2 regions of the Sulfitobacter sp. M85 genome follow, and region 2 is predicted to be linked to the other one. Evidence: riboswitches for the same ligand, from Rfam matches in the RefSeq annotation. Region 2 holds a riboswitch; the other holds the start of a gene.
The links. Region 2 has a riboswitch for cobalamin ahead of HKX24_RS14660 (DUF1636 domain-containing protein). Riboswitches for the same ligand answer to the same signal wherever they lie in the genome.

Region 1 (7,388 bases), on a different contig from region 2:
CGCAGCGTGGAAACCGGCAAAGTCGAATGCGCGTCGAGCCCCGGATCCTCGCGCCCATCGGCGGGCAAGACGGCCAGCGCGATATCATGGCGGCGGGCGAAGTCTTGGACCTGCATGATGCCGTAGGGCCAGTAATTCTCCCCCCCGATGAGGCGGATCAGAATGCCCTTGGCCCCGGTCAGCGTCTGTTCGATGTAGTTGTCGACCGAGGCCGGGTGCCGCAGCGCCACGAGGTTGCACAGCCGCAGCGAGGGCAGCTTCCCCTCCTTGCCGCCGCCGCGGTGCCAGCCTGCCGCGAAAGCGCCGAGGTCACTGTCGGAAAACGACAGCACCACCAGATCGGCGGGGGTTTGCCCCGGATCATAGGGGGTGTCGGTATCCTCCAACCCGTGGCTTTCGCGAAAGACGACATGCATGGGCGATCAGGCTCCCAAAGTCTCGCGGATTTTGGCAAGGTCGATGTCGTCATGCTCGGCGATCACCACCAGATGCCCGGCGCGCGTGTCGCTGCCCCAAGGGCGGTCGAACTGCTGACGCACCCGCGCGCCCACAGCCTGCACCAACAGGCGCATCGGTTTACCCTCGACAGCGACATAGCCCTTCACGCGCAGGATGTTCTGCTCACGCGCGAGCCGCTCGATCGAGGCCACCAGCGCATCGACATCCGACACTTCCGGCATCGGGATCACCACGGTTTCGAAATCGTCATGCTCGTGATCGTCATGGCCGTCATGATGCGAAGGGCGCGCGGCGAGGTCGTCTTCGGCGGCAGCGTTGAGGCCGAGCACCACCTTGGGGTCGATCACGCCTTCGGTCATCTCAAGGATCGGAATCTCACGCGGGCTTTCCTCTTCAATCACCTTACGGGCTTTGGCAAGGCCATCGGGACCGGCGAGATCGGCTTTGGACATCAGCACGATATCGGCGCAGGAAATCTGATCTTCGAACACTTCGGAAAGCGGCGTTTCGTGGTCGAGGCTGTCATCGGCCAGACGCTGCGCGTCCACGGCGGCGACATCGGCGGCGAAAGTGCCAGCGGCCACGGCCTCGGCATCGGCCAGCGCGATGACGCCGTCGACGGTGATCTTGGACCGGATCGCGGGCCAGTCGAAGGCTTTAAGCAGCGGTTTCGGCAGGGCCAGCCCAGAGGTTTCGATCAGGATGTGATCGGGGCGCGTCGGCAGAGCCATCAGCGCTTCGATGGTCGGGATAAAGTCATCCGCCACAGTGCAGCAGATGCAGCCATTGGCCAGCTCGACGATATTCTCCGCCGGGCAGTCGTCGATGGCGCAGGATTTCAGGATGTCACCGTCCACACCCACGGTGCCAAACTCATTGACCAGAACGGCAAGGCGACGCCCGCCTGCATTGGTCATCAGGTGGCGGATGAGCGTGGTTTTACCAGCGCCGAGAAAGCCGGTGATGACGGTAACGGGAATTTTGGCGAGATCGCTCATGCGGTAGGCTCCTGCGGCAGGGTCAAAGGGGGGATACGCGCAAGGCTTTGCTTGCGAAAGATGACCGGGCGTTCGCGCCATGGCACCAGCCCGTCTTCGGTGGCGGCATAGGCGGCGGCTCCGGCAAGGATGTCGGCGGCGTCTTCCTTGGTCAAGCGGCCATAGACATAGGACCATTTGCCCGGCGCAGACAGTGCCACGGCGGCCCCCTGCGAACAGGCGGAAAGACATTGCACCGGCACGATGGTCACGCCCTCGGGCGCGCCTGCGGCGTCGAGGGCGGCATGAAGCTGCGCGCCGGGGCGCGGGGCGTCTTCCTCCAGCACCTCACCGGCGCGGCAGGTCATGCAGACATGTAGGGTTGCGCTCATTGATCTTGTCCCATCGGGTTATGCGTGCCGGGTATGCGCTCCGGCGCGCTATGAAAAGGGGAGGCGGGGCGATTATTCAACCGTCAGCACCTCGCGGGCCGTAATCGGCGCACCGTTCACCGCCAAGGGGCGGTGGTCATTGGCGTTGAGCGTGACCTCCACCGTGACCTCGCCCTTGGGCAGGTCAGCCAGATGCAGCCATGGGCCGTAAAGCCGCCCGATCTTGGCACCGTTGACATAGACATGGGCATGGCCCTCGCCCGGCTGGTTGTCGCCGCTGGCGTTTTGCGGCGCAAAGGCGAAACCTTCGGTTTCCACATAAAGGTTGTAGCCCGCCATCGGGTCGGGCGTCACGCGGATCGCAAGGCTGGGGGCCTCTTCGGCGGCCAGCGCGATGGGCTGGCCGTGCATCCGCGCGTGATCCGCACCGCCGTGATCCATGGCCGCATGCCCGCCGCCGCCATGGGCGGCAGGGTCGCCGTGGTCATGGCCGTCGAAGGTGACACCATTGCTCGCGGCGATGGCAAAACCGATGCCACCGCCAAAGACCAATCCAATGGCGAAAAGCGCCAGTGATCTGTCCATCTCGACCTCCCTCAGGCGCTCTGCGCGCCTTCACGTTGCCAAAAGAACCCGGCGAAACTGCCCAGCAGAACCCAGGCTGCAAGGCCGATGCCAAGCGCACGCGCGGCGAAGAGCGCGCCGATCTCTGTCGGTACCGGACCGCTGAAGCTTTCGGGTTCGGGTGCGCCGATGACATGGGGGGCCATCAGCAGTACCGCCGCGCCGATCCATGCGCCCCAACCTTTGCCGAAGGCGAGTAGCCACATCGCCACCAGCGCTGCCGCTGCGGTGGCAAACCACCAGATTTGCCGCGCGGTGATGTCCGCTGCGGCCACACCGGGCACCTCGGGCGCAAGGCTGAACCCCGGCGCGAGGTGGAAGGCCACGAAACCGGCGACACCCCAAAGGATGCCCCAGCGGCCATCGATTACCGCGCCGCGCTCTTCGCCAAGGCTCATCGCGGCCAGAAGGATCAGCGCATAGGCAGTATAGGTCAACATGGTGAAGATCAGGCTCAACCCATCGCGGACGGCATCGAAACCGGGCAAATCGGGGTGCGCGCTGACGGGGTCGGCCCCGAAATGCACCAGCGCACCGGTCTCATAAAGCTCGGCATGAAGCAGCACGGGCTGCACGAAATAAAGTTGCAGCAAACCGGTCAACAAGCCGGCAGAGGCCCCGGCGAACAGGGCGGAAGTCAGAAAACGTGAAAACATCGCAATGATCCTTGGATGCGAAATGATACTCAGCGCCGCGTGAAACGCGGGCCGAGCCATCAGCCAGCCTCAAGATGCGCCAAAGCCCTGCCCACACGGTCAAGGGCGGAGGCAGGCAAAACGGCAAGAGGCGGGCATGGAAAGAAAGCCAGAATCACAGACTGCCGGACTGCGGCATGGCAGCCCGGACCCCAGTGATACCGAACGCGGCGCTTAGTGGCAGGGAAAGCCTGTCGCGTGGCGCACGTCATGGGCGGCATCATGCAGGGCTGCGGCCTGCACATGGCCGGTCAGCGCCATCAGAGCCACACCCAATACGGCGGCAAACAGCGCCGGTACGAGTTTGCTGCGCGTGGCACCGGCGGTCTTAATCATCGTCGTCATCTTCAATCTCCTTACCGTCACACCCGACGGCATCTAGCGTTTCATTTGCCTGGCAGGTCTCCTGGCTCGCGGGTCGTGGCCTTTGCCCGCCTTCCCCGTCCGAAAGGACAAGTGGCACGAGGGGCATTGGCTTTCCGCTTACAGTCGCGGGGGCGGCTTCGGCTTCAGGGTCGGGCGACCCCTTACTGAATTCCCTTTTCGGTCCCACACTCAAAGGCGCTTTTCGGGACACCAAGCGCCCTCAATTACGCATTTTAGGCCCTTCCTGACAAGCCGCATTTATCGAACCTCGCGGAACCGTATGGCGCATACAGCATTTAGTAGATAAATATGGCCCAACCCCCAGTATGCGGGTTGACCCAAAAGCCACGTGCAGGGCACATTGACGGCCAGTTTCGATCAAGGGGCGGGAATTCATGAACGACAACACGGTCTCCGCCGCTCGGCAGACCCTGACCGAAGACGTTCTAGGCAAGGTCGTGCGCTATGCCCGCCTGCCGCTGTGCATCACCGACCCGACCCTGCCGGACAATCCCATCGTCTATGTGAATGACGCTTTCACCGATCTCACCGGCTATGGCTTGGATGAGATCGTGGGCCAGAACTGCCGTTTCCTGCAAGGTCCGGAAACCACGCGCGAAAGCGTCGATGCGGTGCGCGAAATCCTACTAGCGCGCCGGGTCGACACGGTTGAGATCGTGAACTACCGCAAGGATGGCAGCCGCTTCCTGAACGCCCTACAACTGGGGCCGATTAATGACGAAGACGGCAATCTGATCTATTTCTTCGGCTCGCAACTCGACGTTTCCGAACGCCGCCGGGTGGAGCGGGAGCACCGGCAACTGGCCGATGACGAATTGCTGCACCGGCTACGCAATATCGTCAACGTCATGACCGCCATGGTCCGCCTGACCGCTCGTGAGGAGCCGTCCCCGGCGGCCTTTGCCGACAAGGTGATCGAGCGGCTGGCCGCCTTGGGCGCGGCGCATTTCGACACGATTGGCCGTAGCGACCAGCATGAGGTGGATTTCGAGACGCTGATGGGGCCGATCATGCGGGCCTATACCTCGGCCACCGAGGATCAGATCAACCTCACCGGGGCGAATCCGCTGATCTCGCACCGCCTCGTTTCCCCCCTGACGCTGGCCTTGCACGAGCTGGCGACGAATGCGGTGAAACACGGCTCGCTCAGTTCCGATACCGGGCGGGTATCGCTGGATATCACCATCCTTCAGGAGCCTGCGCGCATGCGGTTTGTCTGGCGCGAAACAGGTGGGCCAGAGGTCATCAAATCTCCGCGCAACAGCGGCTCGCGGATCATCCAGTCCTTGACCCGCGCAGTCGGTGGCACCCTGCACTACGATTGGCAGCCCGAAGGGTTGATTGCCACGGCGGAGTTCCCCGTGGCCGCCCTTGGCGAAGGCTGACCGTCAAACGATCACCTGCTGCGCGGCCTGCTCTCCGACCCCGAAAACACGCTTGTAACGCGCGATTTCATCCGCCGGCCCCATCGCCTTGTTCGGGTTGTCCGAGAGTTTGACCGTGGGCCGCCCATTGGCGCTGACCGCTTTGCAGACCAAACTAAAGGGCGCCAGCGCATCATTCGGCACCAGCCCGCGGAAGTCATTGGTCAGCAACGTCCCCCAACCGAAAGAGACCTTGGCCTTGCCCGCAAACTGGGCGTGCAGCTCCTTGATCTTGTCCACATCCAGCCCATCGCTGAAGATCACCCGCTTGGTCGTCGGGTCCTCGCCACGGGCGCGCCACCAGTCAATGGCCGTCTGCGCCGCCGTGGCCGGATCGCCGCTGTCGACGCGGATGCCGGTCCAGCCCGCCAGCCAATCCGGCGCGTGATCGAGAAAGCCCTTGGTGCCGTAGGTATCGGGCAGAATAATCCGCAGGTTGCCTTCGTGTTCGTCATGCCAATCCGACAGCACATCATAGGGCGCGCGGGCAAGGGCGGCGTCATCCTCGGCCAAAGCGGCATAGACCATGGGCAATTCATGGGCATTGGTGCCAATCGCCTCAAGCTCGCGCATCATGGCGATGCGACAGTTGGAGGTGCCGGTAAAGGCATCGCCCAGCCCCTCATGCATCGCCTGCACGCACCAATCCTGCCAGAGGTAGGAATGCCGCCGCCGGGTGCCAAAATCCGCGATTGAAAGGTTGTCGACCTCGCGCAGCGCTTCGATCTTTTCCCAGACGCGGGTCATGGCACGGGCGTAAAGCACCTGAAGCTCGAACTTACCCATCGGGTCGAGCGCGGCGCGGCTGCGCAGCTCCATCAGCACCGCCAGCGCGGGAATCTCCCAAAGCATGACCTCATGCCACTTGCCCTCGAAGGTCAGCTCATATTGATCGCCCTTCCGCTCCAGATGATAGGGCGGCAGGCGCATGCCTTCGAACCACTCCATGAAATCGGGGCGGAACATCTGGCGTTTGCCGTAGAAGGTATTGCCGCGCAGCCACGTGCTCTCCCCCCGGCTGAGGCTGAGCGAGCGGATGTGATCGAGTTGCTCGCGCAACTCCCCCTCGTCGATCAGCTTGGCCAGCGGGATATGGGTGGAGCGGTTGATCAGGCTAAAGGTGACCTGCGTGTCCGGCTTGTTGCGAAAAACCGACTGGCACATCAAGAGCTTGTAGAAATCCGTGTCGATAAGCGACCGCACGATGGGGTCGATTTTCCACTTGTGGTTATAGACGCGGGTGGCGATGTCGACCATGGGAGGTTCCTTATTGCGTGCCCCTTCATGCCAAGGGGGCGGACAGATGGGCAAGGGGAAAGCGGCGGATCAGGCCAGCGTCACCCCCGCCGCGCGCATGCCTTCGCGGGCTTTGGCAAGCGATCCGTCCAGATCAATCGCGCGGCACAGGTCTTCGCGCACATCGACCTTGAACCCAAGTTTTGCCGCGTCCACAGCCGAGAAGTTTACGCAGAAATCCAGCGCCAGCCCCACCATGGTCAGCCGCTCGATCCCGCGCGTGCGCAAATAGCCTTCGAGCCCCGTGGGCGTACGGTGGTCATTCTCGAAAAACGCCGAATAGCTGTCGATGTCGGGGTTGTAGCCCTTGCGGATGATCAGATCGGCGCGGTCGGTTTGCAACTCGGGGTGGAACTGCGCGCCAATGCTGCCCTGGATGCAGTGATCGGGCCAAAGCACCTGCGGGCCGTAGGGCATGGTGATGACCTCGTAAGGCCCGTTGTTCTTATGCGATGAGGCAAAAGACGAATGCGCCGCCGGGTGCCAGTCCTGCGTCAGCACCACGGCGTCGAACTCGGGCATCAGCGCGTTGATGCCGCGCAGAATCTCATCGCCCTGCGGCACTTCCAGCGCGCCGCCGGGGCAGAAATCATTTTGAACGTCGATCACGATCAGGGCATGGGTCATGGGCATTCTCCTTACCAAAAGGGGTAGGGCTGCGGATGGGGTAGGTCAATGGCACGCGCCGGATTGAGCTTTGCCGCCGAAGCGCTTATTTGACGCTCATGTATACCATCGCCGCCCTATATCACTTCACCCGCTTCGACGATCCCGCCGCGCTCAAACCCGCGCTTTTGGCGCTTTGCGAGGCGCAATCGGTCATGGGCACGCTGCTGCTGGCCCCCGAAGGGGTGAACGGCACCATCGCCGGGCCGCGCGCCGGGATCGACGCGGTGATCGCCCATCTGCGCGCCCTGCCCGGCTGCGCGGATCTGGAGTGGAAAGAGGCCCCCAGCGACAAGCCGCCCTTCGGCAAGATGAAGGTGCGCATCAAGCGCGAGATCGTGACGATGGGCCAGCCCGATGTCGATCCCCGCGCCAAGGTGGGCCATTACGTCGACCCCAAAGACTGGAACGAATTAATCCGCTCCCCCGATGTGGCGGTGATCGACACGCGCAACAGCTACGAAGTGG
Region 2 (7,388 bases):
ACAGCTTATAGCTCTCAACATGATAGCCGAGGAAACGGACGCGCGATTCATCGTCGCGGATGGCTTGGATGATATTGCCCAGCTTGCTGTCGGTGATCCAAGCGAAGAACAGATAGCCCAATGCGAGCGCCAAGGCAGAGGCGAGAAAGAAGACGATTGAGACCACGTCTTGCCCACTATCGGCGAAACCGGGGATGTTTTGTAGGCCCGACAGGCCGTTGTTGCCCCGCAGCCCGCTGTCGTTCTGGAAGAGGTAAAGCGCCAGCGCGAGTGTCATGGCTTGGGTTAGGATCGACAGGTAGACCCCATTGACGCGGCTGCGGAAGGCAAGCCAGCCAAAGACCAGTGCCAGCGCGCCGGGGATCAGCACGACGAAGGCCAATTGAATCCACAGACTGTCCGCAAAGGCCCAGATCAGCGGAAAGTCGGATGAGCCGACAACCCCGAAAATCTGGTTTCCGATGGCGTCCGATATCTCCTGCGGCGTGGGCGGGATGGTCTGACCGGCGAGGCTGTCGGCCACGATAATCTCGGTGCGCGCATACATGAGCCACATCCCGATAGCGTAGCCCCCGATCCCGAAAAAGGCGAAATGCCCAAGGCTGAGGATGCCACAATACCCCCAGACCACATCCATTGCGATGGCCACAAGGCACAGGCAAAGGGTTTTGCCCAAGGTCTTGACGAAAGAGGTCGAGACAAGCCCGGTGCCCACCGCTTCGGACATCACCGTGACAAGGGCCGTGAACAGGCCCAGCGCGGCGAGGAAGTAGAGAACCGAAGGATTTCGCTCGATGAAGGAACTACGTTGGCTCTGCGTCTGGGTCATGGCTCAATCCGCCGCTGCCGGGCCTTTGGGGGCGACAATGCCCTTGGGCCGGAATTGAATGAACAGGATGATGAAAAGGATCATGTAGGTCTGGGCCGCCAGCGTGTTGGAGGGGTTCAACCACTCGATCCCCTTTTGCAGGAAGCCGATCAGCCCCGCGCCCGCCAGCGTGCCGAAGACCGATCCGACACCGCCCACCACGACGGTCATGAAGCTTTGCACGATGTAATTCGTGCCCATCTCAGAGGTGACCTGCGCATAAAGCCCGATGCCGACGCCCGCGACCCCGGCGATGCCGGAGCCCAGCCCGAAGGTCATCATGTTGATGCGATCCGGGTTGATCCCCATCGAGGCCGCCATGCCGGGGTTCTGCGTCACCGCGCGCACCTCCAAGCCAAGACGCGTGCGCTTGAGGATATACAGCAGCAAGAACAGAAAGATCAGCGCCAGCACAAATATGGCGATGCGGATGAAACTGATCTGAACCACATCCGAGATTACCAGCGCCCCGCGCAGCCATTCGGGCGATGTCAGCGGGCGGGCCTGCGTGCCAAAGATGTTCTTGGCGATCTGCTGCAGGGCGATCGAGATGCCGAAGGTCGCCAAGAGGGTTTCAAGCGGGCGATGGTAGAGATGGCGGATCACCAGCCGCTCCATCGCGACGCCCGCGCCAAAGGTGACAGCAAAGGCCAGCGGCAGCGCGATCAGAAGCGACACCGTGTAATCGGGAACGATGAGCTGCACCACATAGCCCGTATAGGCCCCCATCATGATAAACTCGCCATGGGCCATGTTGATGACCCCCATCTGCCCAAAGGTGATCGCGAGCCCAATCGCGGCGAGGAAATAGATCGAGGCCAGCGAAAGACCGTCGAGTGTCAAATCCAACGTCTGCGCCCAGCCAACCCGCGTTTCGACCGCGTCGAGCGTGGCGCGGGCCGCGCCGGTGATCGCGGCGTCCTCCTCTTCGTAGCGCTCATAAAAGACCGCGTTCTGCAAAGCGGTGTCGATATCATCCTGCGTTACCAGAGGCGGCACGCGGCCTGCCTCGGCAAGCGCGCGATAGGCATCCACACGCCGCGCCGGGTCATCCAATTGCGCCAGAGGGACGCCGCCCACCCGGCCATCGACGATATTGGCCTCCAGCGCCGCGCGTATCTCGCCTTGTGGCACGATTGCGGGGGCGAGGCCCGCCTCCACCAGCGTCTCATAACTTGCCGAGGGTGCTGCCGTGGGATCAAGAATGCGGGCGATGTTCCCCTCGGGCTGCTGTTCGGCCACGCCGGTCTTGGCCGAGAGGATCTGGCTCAGCACCGCCCGCGCTTCGAGGGAGGTGTCAGAGGAAAGGCTTTCAATCGCGCGGATGCGCTCATCAACCGCCTGCCCAAAGCGCGCGGTCAGGAAATTGGCCAATTGCTCCTTCCGGGCGCGCAGGGCGAGGTCATCCTCCCCGTCGAGGGAGGCCAGGAGCGGGCCAAGCTGGCTGGCATCGCTGCGGCGCGCGATGCTTTCAAGCGCGGCGCGGCGGCGCGCAGGGTCGGGATCGGACAGTTGAAACTGCACCAAGGCCGTGCCGATGACCCGCCGCACGCCGCCATTGGGGCGCAATTGGCTGAACCCATCCGAGGGCGCGGTGGCCTCCTCGCCCGTATCTATGTCGCGCAGCGCGAGTGTATCATCCGCCTCGGCCCCAAAGTAGAACAGGCCCGAGGTATCGTCTTGCCAGACGTTCCGCTCGGCCCATTGCTCCAGAAAGGCTGGCACCTGCGGCAGGCCCGAGGCCACCAGATCGTCCAATAGGACACCGACCGATTTACGCGAGGGTTTGACCACCTCTGCTTCGTGGGTCTGCAAAAGGGACTGGAGGTCCTGAGCGGATGCAAAACCGACAGAGGCCAGCAAGCACATCAGGCTGAGCAGCATTCGAACCATGAGGTATGGGGCTTTCGAAGAGGGAGTGGTCAAAGCGGATGCCGGGCACGGCTGAGGGCGCGCCCGGCTCTTGGGGTCAGTAGTTCGAAGTCAACTGAACGCAGGTCTCGGTCTCTTTGTTGTACATGCCGCATTCGAGGTCTTTCCAATCGGAGACCAGAACCGCCGATTCAGGCAGGAAATCCGTCCATGCATCGCCCGGCACTTCTTCGGTCTGGCTGATGATGTCGAATTGGCCGTCTTCGGTGATTTCACCGATCAACACAGGCTTGGCGAGGTGGTGATTGGGCAGCATGACAGCCGTTCCGCCGGTGAGGTTCGGGAACTCCTGCCCATACATCGCCGCACGCACCGCATCCACATCCGTGGTGCCTGCTTCAGTGACCGCGTTCACCCACATGTTGAAACCGATGTAATGCGCCTCCATCGGGTCATTGGTCACCCGGTCTTCGCCCATCGCCTCTTTCCAGGCGGCGACCCATTCGTCATTCTGCTCGGATTCAGCCGATTGGAAGTAGTTCCACGCCGCGAGATGGCCCACGAGGTCAGCGGTATCGAGGCCCGAAAGCTCTTCTTCCCCGACCGAGAAGGCGACGACCGGAATGTCATCGGCAGAGATGCCCGCCGCGGCCAGTTCTTTGTAAAAGCCGATATTCGCATCGCCATTGATGGTTGAGATCACGCCCACCTGCGAGCCATCCGCACCCAGTTCGACCACATCCGACACGATCGTGGACCAGTCGGAATGGCCGAAAGGCGTATAGTTGACGAAGATGTTCTCTTCGGGAATGCCCTTATCCAGCAGATATTGCTCAAGAATGTTGTTGGTGGTTCTGGGATAGACATAGTCAGTGCCCAGCAACGCGAATTTCTCGACGCCCAGTTCCTCAAGGAAATAATCGGTGGCCGGAATCGCCTGCTGGTTCGGGGCCGCACCGGTGTAGAACACATTGCGCGAGCTTTCCTCGCCCTCATACTGGACCGGGTAGAACATCAGGCCGTTCAGCTCTTCCAGAACGGGCAGCGCGGATTTGCGCGAGACCGAGGTCCAAGAGCCAAAGATGACATCCACCTCGGAGACGGTGAGAAGCTCACGCGCCTTTTCGGCGAACAGCGGCCAGTCCGAAGCCGGGTCAACGACGACCGCTTCGATCTCACATCCCAGCAAGCCGCCCGCGGCGTTCTGCTGCGCAATCAAAAGCTCCATCGTGTCTTTCAATGTCGTCTCGGAAATGGCCATCGTCCCCGAGAGGGAGTGCAGCACGCCAACCTTGATCGGATCGTCGCAGGCCGCAGCGGCGGCTGATCCTGCGAGCAGAAGGGCAGCGGTCGCCGTGACTGTGCGTTTGGTGGAAAATTTCATGACGGTATCCCCGTTTGGTGTGCGGAGGAGCAAAGACGCGATGATGCCTCTTCCACACAGCGTTTATTGTTATCGCGCGCGGATGCCCCCCTTGCCGGACAACTCCCTTGGCGCAGCCCCATAGCGAGGCCCCTGCAGCCTCAATTTCAGGGCGCGTTGCAACAAGCCCTAACCCGAGGTCGCTTTCTGCGGCGCAGCAACAACGCCCTTCGATTGGGCAATTTGAGGTGGACCTGCCAAAATTTGGGCGCTGAGCGCATGGATTTGGCAAGCTTGGGGCATCGGCCTACGGGTTGCACTATATATTGTAACGTTATAACGTTACGTAGATTGTCCATAGCAGAGCCCACAAACCATGCCCGCCACCGACAAACGCATCCCCGTCACCCTGCTGACCGGCTTCCTCGGCGCGGGGAAAACCACGCTGCTCAATCACATCGTCGCAAGCGAAGAGGCCCCCAAAATCGCAGTCGTCGTGAATGAATTCGGTGAGGCCGGGCTTGACCACGATCTGATCGAAACCGCCGACGAAGAGGTCATTCTCATGCAATCGGGCTGTCTGTGCTGCTCGATCAGGGGGGATCTGTCGCGAACGCTGCAAGACCTCAAGCGCCGTAAGCAAACGTGGCGTGTGCAATTCGACCGCGTTGTGATCGAGACGACGGGGCTGGCCGATCCCGGCCCCATTCTCCAGACCTTCTTGGCCGATCCCTATCTGGCCCGCAAATTCCACGTGGACGGGGTTGTGACGGTCGTCGATGCCGCGAATGGGCCGGACACGCTGGATCAGCAGTTCGAAGCCGTCTCGCAGGTGGCGATGGCCGATCTGCTGGTGCTCAGCAAATCCGACTTGGTGACCCAGCAAGCGCTTGCCGCCTTTGAAGGCAGGCTGCGCGACCTTAATCAAACGGCGCGCATCATCAAGGCCGAAAGCGGGCTTATCCCGGCTGCATCGCTCTGGGGGCTCAGCGGTATGCGGCGGGCGGTTGATGCGAGCAACGTTATGGAATGGCTCACGCCCGTCGAGAAGTCCGATCCGCTTGACAACCTCTCGGGCTTCGCCGCGCCCTCGGCATCCGCGCCTATGATGCAAACCCACCAACATGATGCGCGGATCGGGTCGGCCTCTATCGTGCTAGACGCACCGATCCCGGCCGAGGCTTTCGACCTTTGGCTCGACACGCTGGTCAGGCTGCGCGGGTCCGATCTTTTGCGGGTCAAAGGCATCGTGCATCTGGAAGACGTCCCCACCCCCTTTGTCTTTCACGGGGTGCAGCATCTTTTCGATCCGCCCGTCCCCCTGCGCGACTGGCCAAAGGACGACCAGCAGTCCCGCATCGTCGTCATCGCCCGCGACATGACCAACCCCGAACTGAACCGCAGCCTCGATATGCTGCGCGCCCGGCGCGATGGGCCTGAGCGACAGGCGGGATAGCAGCTTGACCCGGCATGGCTCTTGGGCCACAGATCATGGCGATGGTTTCCAGCCGCCGCAGCGGCGTCTGGGATGAAAAGGGAATACGGTAAGGCAAGCAGCGCGCGCCGAAACCGTAACTGCCCCCGCAACTGTGAGCGGTGAGCGACCCCGGCAAAACCACTGAGCTTTAGGCTTGGGAAGGTTCGGGCGAGCGTCGATCCGCGAGTCAGGAGACCTGCCATCACCGGCACCGAGAGGGTCGTAATTGCAACTCAACCCAGACGGGGTGTCTGGTTAGGAGAACATGATGGCGACAGGGAAACTCCCCTGCTGTAGAACATGGCTGCTCGATCCCCCGCGCGTTCGCGGAGGTCGACATGGATACGCATCAAAACCACAGGATTACGGTTTGCACGTCATGCAAACACAAAGGCACGGATTGCCGCCCGGGCTTTGACCTAATCCAGAGGCTGAGCGCCGCAATCGCGGCAGCCGGCGCGGCGATCCCTGAGGATTTCGAGGTCGCGGGCGTGGCCTGTATGGCGGGCTGCGAACGCCCCTGCACGGTGGCCTATCATGCCAGCGCAAAGGCGACCTACCTCTTTGGTGATATCGACCCTGACGAAGACATCGACGACCTTGTGGCCTTCGCCCAGCACTATGCCACACTGAATGACGGCTGGTGCTCTTCGCTGGACCGCCCCGGCAAACTGCGCAAATCCACCCTTGCGCGGGTGCCCGCGGCGATGATCGAGCTGAAACCCAGCCACCTGCGCGTCTCATGAGGGCCGCCGATCTTGCGGTAAAGGATGTAAGCTGGGCGCCGGGAAAATCGGGCCAGCCGGTTCTACACCCGACGTCCTTTAACGTCGCAGCGGGTGGCGTTCTGGGTGTGTTGGGGCCGAATGGCGCGGGCAAATCCACCCTCTTGCGCCTGCTCTACCGTTTTCAACCGCCCCAAACGGGGTCAATCCATGTGGGCGGGCATAATATCTGGTCCCTCTCCGCCCGTGCCGCCGCGCGGCGCATCGCCGCCGTCTTGCAAGAACAGACGTCGTCCTTTGGGCTGACGGTCTTGGAGATCGTCCGCCTTGGCCGCACGCCTCATCGCGCGGCGTTTTCGACATCAAGCCGGAAAGACGAGGAGATCATCGACCGCGTCTTGGACCGGCTCAGCCTGCGCCCCCTCGCCCACCGCGATGTCGGCACCCTTTCGGGCGGGGAAAGGCAGCGCGTCATGGTCGCCCGCGCTTTGGCACAGGAGCCGCAGGTCTTGGTTCTGGACGAGCCGACCAACCACCTCGATATACGCCACCAACTTGAAATCGTGTCACTGATCCGCGGATTGAACATGACCATCGTCGTCTCGCTTCATGATCTCAATATGGCCGATGGCATCTGTGACGAGGTGCTGGTGCTGAAAGAAGGCTATCCGCAGGGCTTCGGCCCGCCAAATACGGTTCTGACCGATGATCTCGTCTCAAAAACATTTCGCGTCGACGCGCAGCGCGAGCGGCTCACCCCCAGCGGCGCGGCGCATTTCTCTTTTGCCCTTCCAGATTGAAACGGAAAACTCTTATGAAACTTACTCTCACCACCCTCGCCGCCCTGATGATCGCCGGATCGGCTATTGCCCAGACCACCGTTCAAAGCTGCGACCGCGAAGTCACCTTCGATCACCCGCCCCAAGCCGCGGTCGCCAATGACGTGAACCTGCTTGAGATGATGCTGGTGCTCGGCCTCGCAGACCGCATGGTGGGCTATACCGGCATCTCGGGCTGGAACAAACTGGACCAAGAGATGACCGCAGGTGTCGCGGCGCTGCCGGAACTGTCGTCGAAATACCC

Region 1: it holds a riboswitch for cobalamin, as region 2 does, so the genes downstream of both, HKX24_RS01190 (CbtB-domain containing protein) here and HKX24_RS14660 (DUF1636 domain-containing protein) in region 2, are expected to answer to the same signal.

Annotation. Positions count from the first base shown of each region.
Region 1 is NZ_JABECQ010000001.1:216,065-223,452, forward strand. Features, by position in the region: gene cobN (cobaltochelatase subunit CobN) at 1-416, opposite strand, end outside; gene cobW (cobalamin biosynthesis protein CobW) at 423-1,457, opposite strand; gene HKX24_RS01175 (DUF1636 domain-containing protein) at 1,454-1,828, opposite strand; gene HKX24_RS01180 (hypothetical protein) at 1,901-2,413, opposite strand; gene HKX24_RS01185 (CbtA family protein) at 2,425-3,108, opposite strand; gene HKX24_RS01190 (CbtB-domain containing protein) at 3,322-3,492, opposite strand; cobalamin riboswitch at 3,526-3,743, opposite strand; gene HKX24_RS01195 (PAS domain-containing protein) at 3,909-4,919, shown strand; gene pncB (nicotinate phosphoribosyltransferase) at 4,923-6,215, opposite strand; gene pncA (bifunctional nicotinamidase/pyrazinamidase) at 6,285-6,881, opposite strand; gene HKX24_RS01210 (rhodanese-related sulfurtransferase) at 6,980-7,388, shown strand, end outside.
Region 2 is NZ_JABECQ010000008.1:1,882-9,269, reverse strand. Features, by position in the region: gene urtC (urea ABC transporter permease subunit UrtC) at 1-829, opposite strand, end outside; gene urtB (urea ABC transporter permease subunit UrtB) at 833-2,761, opposite strand; gene urtA (urea ABC transporter substrate-binding protein) at 2,838-4,124, opposite strand; gene HKX24_RS14665 (GTP-binding protein) at 4,480-5,559, shown strand; cobalamin riboswitch at 5,585-5,799, shown strand; gene HKX24_RS14660 (DUF1636 domain-containing protein) at 5,919-6,326, shown strand; gene HKX24_RS14655 (ABC transporter ATP-binding protein) at 6,323-7,105, shown strand; gene HKX24_RS14650 (ABC transporter substrate-binding protein) at 7,120-7,388, shown strand, end outside.